2 regions of the Acetivibrio saccincola genome follow, and region 2 is predicted to be linked to the other one. Evidence: riboswitches for the same ligand, from Rfam matches in the RefSeq annotation. Region 2 holds a riboswitch; the other holds the start of a gene.
What was found. Region 2 has a riboswitch for thiamine pyrophosphate ahead of thiS (sulfur carrier protein ThiS). Riboswitches for the same ligand answer to the same signal wherever they lie in the genome.

Region 1 (3,214 bases), 140 kb from region 2:
CAAGCTCCGGTGCAAGTTCTAAAAGGCATTCTGCGGCCTCGTCAGGATTTTCCATTGCAAATTTATAACCTTCCTGTACAGCCCTCATAAAGCTTTTAACAAGTTCAGGGTTGTTGTTGATATTGTTTTCGTTTGTTATTATTACAGGAGTGTAGTAGTCAAAGATGTCTGAAAGCTCCCTTAGGGAAATATAGTTGATTTCTGCTCCTTTATTTGTGGCATTTATATAATCCCAACCTTCAAAAATCCAGGCAAAGTCAATTTGACCTGTTTCACTGGCGGTTAAGAAGTCCAAAGTACCTGTAGTAAGTATTTCAACCTTTTCCGGATCCCCTCCGGCATCTTTTACAATTTGCTTTACCATTGCAGTTTCAACTTCAGAACCCCAACCGCCGTACTTTTTACCTTCAAAATCCTTAGGGGAATTTATTCCCTTTGACTTCAGTGAGCCAAATCCGGAGGTGTTGTGCTGGATTACAGCTGCAATTGAAACTATAGGTATATCTGCAGAACGTGCAAATGTAACTCCTTCTTGATAACTTATACCAAACTGGGCGGTATTTGATGCCACAAGCTGGTCGGCGGAAGATTCACCGGGCTGTATTATAGAAACATTAAGACCTTCTTTTTCAAAAAAACCCTTTACCTTTGCCACATAAACCCCGGTGTGATTTGTATTGGGAGTCCAGTCTAATACAAATGTTACATCTTGCAAATTATCAGTACTGTCTAAATTATCAGTACTCCCTTTTGAAGGTATGGTATCCTCCGGCTCTACAGTTTCCTGCTTTGTACAGCCTGACAGAAGACTTGTCAAAGACAGGCTAATAATAATCAATGTAAATAATAGCTTTAGTATATTTTTTTTCATGTTAATCATCCTTTTAACTCCCATTTTATTGTTTTCTTTTCTATTATGCTTATAATTGCAAATAATAAAATACTAAAAAGTGAAATTATCACAATATCTGCAAACATTGCAGCAGTTTTAAAGGATTTCATTGAGCGGGTGAGGAAAATACCTAGTCCCTTTTGTGCCCCGGTCCACTCAGACATTACAGTCCCCATTACGGCATATGCCGCTGCAAGCTTTAGTCCTGAAAAGAAGTGGACCAATGCTGAGGGGAGTTTTACTTTGGTAAAAATCTGCATCCTGCTTGCATTCATGCATTTAAGAAGTTCTTCAAAGTCTCTGTCATATGAGTTTAATCCTTCCGTAAGGCTAAGAGCCACAGGGAAGAAAACCACCAGCACACAGACAATTAATTTTGACACAATACCTATCCCAAACCAAATTGTAATTAATGGGGCAATTACAATTATTGGTACGGTTTGAGAAAGCACCATAAAAGGGTAAAAGATGCTGCGTATAATTTTAAAATTGCTCATTATTACAGACAATAAAACCGCCAATATTACACCTAATATAAAGCCTAAAACAGTTTCGGTTATTGTTGTAATTGAGTGGGAAAGGAGTAAATCCTTAGACTTTATAAACTCATTTAAAATAGCCGAAGGTGCCGGCAGGACATATTCTTTTATATCTTTTACTTTTACAACCACTTCCCACAAAATGACAAAAAGTACAAGGGCTATGGACGGATAAATGGGATTACCTGTACTTGGAAATCTTTTCATCCATGGTCACGCCTTCCTCTTTGTAGTCAATTTTAACTACAGATACAACCCTTTTTGCCCCTTCCTGCGTACAGATTTTTTGTGCCTTTTTGACAATTTCCAAAAGGGTGTCCAAGTCCCCTTCCATAGTTGTTTCCATTGGACCTACTTCATATTTGACACCGCTTTCTTTTATCATTTCAATTACCTTGTCCACAACAGGATAAACCCTTTCTTCAGGTACACTTGGCAAAACCTGAAGTGATACATTTATATTTGCCATATTTTTAAAGCTCCTTTCCTATTTGAAATCCATATTATATTTTTTTAATTACATAAACTAATATTTCATAAACTAACATTAGACAAATCAATATTTTATTATTCAAATTAACAAAAAACCGCCCAACATAGGCGGTAAAATGCTATTTACTCTATCCCTACGCTGGTATTATCCAGATCAGGTTATGCGGGTTGCGGAAAACTCCGCTCTCAGCCGGAAAACCAGCACCCCGTGTGTGTTTATTATTTAATTTTTATTAATAATAGCATAATGGAAAAGTAAATACAAGCTATACAAAGATTATAGTATATTATTTTTATTCAAATGTATTTCTTTAAATAAAAATAATTAAAAATAATTGATTTTATTTGATTATTATGGTAAAATTAACATATAAACTAATATAGATTGAGAAGGGGATTTAGAAATGGATAAGATAGTTATTAAACAGAATCAATTAAAACAGTTTTCGCTGCTATTACTCAGTATTATAATGGTTGTATCATCAGTTTTTGTGTTTTTTATCAACATGCCTATATTTGGTATTACTTTTGTTAGTAAAATAATAGGAGCTGCTGGAATTATATTTTTTGGAGCTGCTTCAATTTATATAATTAAATGCTTTATAAAACCTAAAGCTGTCCTTGTTATTGACCGGAATGGTATTACAGATAACTCCAGTGCTGTTAGTATTGGTTTTATTCCATGGCATGATATAAAATCAGTCTACATTAAAGATGTGCTTAATGAGTCTTTTATTTGTATTGATGTTGAAAATATAGAAGAAAAACTAAAAGGTTTATCTTCATTTAAAAAAAACATGATAAAGAGGAATTTAAAAACAGGAGCCCCGCCGGTGTCAATAACACTTGGATCAACTAGCTATAAACCGGAGAAGGTTTTAGAAATTATTAAAAATTACAAAGAAGTTTATAATCAATAGGGATGTTCTCTTTACGTCCTATTGTCCTGTCTACAAGAGAAAGAAATCACCTAAATTTAATTTAAATCATTATAATTTACTTAAAAGAGGTTTATTACAATGAATGAAAAAAAGATAGTTATAAAGCAAAGCACATCAAAACAGTTATTATATGTATTACTCAGTATTATAATGACTGCGACATCAGTCTATGTGTTTTCCAGCAGCAGGTTATTATTTGGAATTAAATACATGAACAAAATAATAGGTATCGCCGGAATTATCTTTTCCGGTAGAAGTTTTAGACATTATTAGAAAGTATAAAGATGTTTACAGCAGTTAGGTTACTTACAGTTTAAACTCATAAAAGAGCTGGCATTTGCCAGCTCTTT
Region 2 (3,214 bases):
AGTTCTCCAAACCTAAAAGAGCTCCTATATTTACACTTCTCATTGATGCCCTGCACGCCCTTTCAGGAGTATCAAGCCTGAATCTGTAATCTTTCTTAGGACCTCTTATGTGAATTTTGTCGTAAGTTTTTTCATTATATACTTCCTGATACACCGTAAGCCCGTCAACCCCGGCTACAACCAGCTCTCTGTACTCCTCTTCCGTCAAAGGATAAATTTCAATTGTTATGGAAGAAAAGTACTTTTTCAATATTTTTACACAATCCTTTATATAGCTTAAAGGTGTTTTCTTCCTTGACTCCCCTGTAAGGATTAAAATATGCTTTAAGCCTGTCTCTGCTATTGCTTCTGCTTCCCTCTCCACCTCATCCAATTCAAGTTTTTTTCTTACAATTTTGTTTGTCACATTAAAACCACAGTAAGCACACTGGTTGACACAGTAATTAGCCAGGTACATGGGTGTATATAAAAATATAACTTTCCCAAAATGCTGCAGGGTAAGCCTGTTTGCTTTTTGAGCCATTTCTTCTAAATGCTTTTCCGCCCTTTCTGATAAAAGGGTCAAAAAATCATATTCATCAAGTTTTTCCTTGTTAATTGCCCTTAATATATGTTCATCAGTTAATTTTTCAAAAAAATTTTCAAAATTAAAGTCCCTGTATTTTATGTACTCATTATAAAAACTCATTTTAACCCTTCTTTCAGCATGGTTTCTTTTGTCTTTTCAGCCCTACGCCAAAAATCCTGTAAGAGGTGATGAAGCCTCTGCATACTCCCTAACTGCACCGGTACCTGAAAGATATGCCATTCTTCCGGCTTCAACAGCTTTTGCAAAGGCCCGTGCCATTTTGGCAGGATCTTCCGCCGTTGCTATGGCGGTATTTACAAGAACGGCATCCGCACCAAGCTCCATAGCCTCACAAGCATGAGAAGGCTTTCCAATTCCTGCATCAACTATAACAGGCACATCAATTTCATTAATTAATATTTTTATAAGTTCTTTTGTTTTAAGTCCCTTATTTGTGCCTATGGGTGCACCTAAGGGCATCACCGATGCAGCCCCTGCTTCCACAAGCCTTTTTGCTGCCATTAAATCAGGGCTCATATAGGGCATTACAATAAATCCTTCCCTGGCTAAAATTTCAGTTGCTTTAATTGTTTCATGGTTATCCGGCAAAAGATACTTATTGTCTGAAATAACCTCAATTTTTATAAAATTGCCGCACCCGGCAGCCCTTGCAATTCTTGCAATTCTTACAGCCTCCTCTGCATTTCTCGCCCCTGAAGTATTGGGCATTATAATGCAGTCTTTTGGAATGTAATTTAATATGTTTTCCTCATCTGAATCAAAATCAATTCTCCTTAGCGCCACAGTAATAACCTGGGCATTTGAACCCATTATTACATCAGGAATCAGTTTGTTTGATGAAAACTTTCCTGTCCCCACAAAAAGCCTGCTTTTGATTTCCACTCCTCCAATAACCAATCTGTCACTAACTAATCTTTCACCCATAATTTATCCGCCCCCTACAAATCTTAAAACTTCCAGGTTATCATTTTCTTTTAAAATGGTTTTCTCCCACTCCTCCTGTCTTAAAACCTGATAATTGTGCTCAACAACTATTCTCTCAGGCTCAAGACCTTTTTCATCTATAAGTTCCTTTAATGTCATTCCTTCTTTTATTTCTGTCTTTTTGCCATTTAGCGATATAAACAATTTAACACCCCCTTATTTTACATATATTACATACTTTATGTCTTTAGGTATCAAAAAAAGCTTGCCTTTGAGGCAAGCTAATTATCTATGAAAAAAACACTTTTTCAAAGCTTCCCTACGCCGGCATTATCCGTGTCAGGTTCAAAGGGTTAAGAGTTTTTCACTCTTTCTCAGCCAGTGTGGCACCCCCAGCTTAAAAAATATTCAATTTTCAGAGTCTATTATATATTATAAATCTACACTTGTAAAGACATTTGTCAAGATTAGCCTTCCATATCCAAACACTTTTTAATTTCATCCCACAATTCATCCCTTCCCTGTCTTGTCTCTGAGGAATAGGGAATTAATTTATTAGAAGCATCAAGATTTAGCTCTTTAGCTATATCAGCCAATCTTGGCTTTATTTTAGAACGGGGTACTTTGTCCTTCTTAGTTGCAACCACTAAGTATGGAAGCTCCATACTTAAAATCCAGTCATGCATTAATTTGTCATGGGAAGTTGGAGAATGTCTTATATCAACAAGCATAACTATTAATTTTAGCTGCTCCCTTTTTACTAAATAAGTTTCAATAAATTTTGCCCAGGAAGCCTGTACCCCTTTTGACACTTTTGCATACCCGTACCCGGGAAGGTCCACAAAATACAGTTTATTATCTATATTGTAAAAATTTATCACCTGCGTTTTTCCAGGTGTAGCTGCAACTTTTGCCAAATTTTTCCTGTTTAAAAGAGAATTAATCAAAGAGGATTTACCTACATTAGACCTTCCCACAAAGGTCACTTCAGGCAAATCACTAACAGGATACTGGGAAGGCTTAACCGCCGATACTTCGAATTTTGCATTATTTATATTTAAACTCATTACATTCTACCTCTTTTGTATAATATTTATCTTCAAAAAATATTATACCATTAAACTTACAAATTTAAAGGTTACACATTTAAAAAGAACCGTCTTTCCAGAACCGTTGCGCTCTATTATCCCGTGAATTTTACCTTATAAAATTTATTTTTTAATTATTTTTATTTGCTTCTATAAATGCTATTTCCCGTATATTTGTAACATCAAACTTAACTAACAGTTTAGTTTCTTTAGTCTCCGGTATGTACTCATACAAAGATATATAACTTCCATTTTTAGGGTTATTTACCAATATTTCAAATACTATTCTGTTATCTGTATATATGGTTTGTATATACTCATCTAATTTGTTAACAAGCTTTTCATTTATACTATCGCAAAAATCAGGATATTCACTAATAATCACATTGCCTTCTAAATCCATTGAATCTTTATATATATAGTCAAAGAAAATTTTTTCTATTTCGTATGTATTTATATTATATCTCATTGTATATACTTCTTCATTCTCATCAAGAAAAATATAATAGATATAGTCCTTATAAGGAAATACTTTTATTATATTTTTATCATTATATTTATCATTTGTGCTTATAATTTTTTGTTTTGCCTCTTTATAAATTTCCCTTTCACC

Region 1: it holds a riboswitch for thiamine pyrophosphate, as region 2 does, so the genes downstream of both, HVS_RS07790 (MTH1187 family thiamine-binding protein) here and thiS (sulfur carrier protein ThiS) in region 2, are expected to answer to the same signal.

Annotation. Positions count from the first base shown of each region.
Region 1 is NZ_CP025197.1:1,749,762-1,752,975, forward strand. Features, by position in the region: gene HVS_RS07780 (ABC transporter substrate-binding protein) at 1-871, opposite strand, end outside; gene HVS_RS07785 (ABC transporter permease) at 877-1,638, opposite strand; gene HVS_RS07790 (MTH1187 family thiamine-binding protein) at 1,613-1,900, opposite strand; TPP riboswitch at 2,037-2,142, opposite strand; gene HVS_RS07795 (STM3941 family protein) at 2,328-2,843, shown strand.
Region 2 is NZ_CP025197.1:1,607,570-1,610,783, reverse strand. Features, by position in the region: gene thiH (2-iminoacetate synthase ThiH) at 1-688, opposite strand, end outside; gene HVS_RS07145 (thiazole synthase) at 731-1,513, opposite strand; gene thiS (sulfur carrier protein ThiS) at 1,517-1,717, opposite strand; TPP riboswitch at 1,813-1,917, opposite strand; gene yihA (ribosome biogenesis GTP-binding protein YihA/YsxC) at 1,981-2,580, opposite strand; gene HVS_RS07130 (hypothetical protein) at 2,732-3,214, opposite strand, start outside.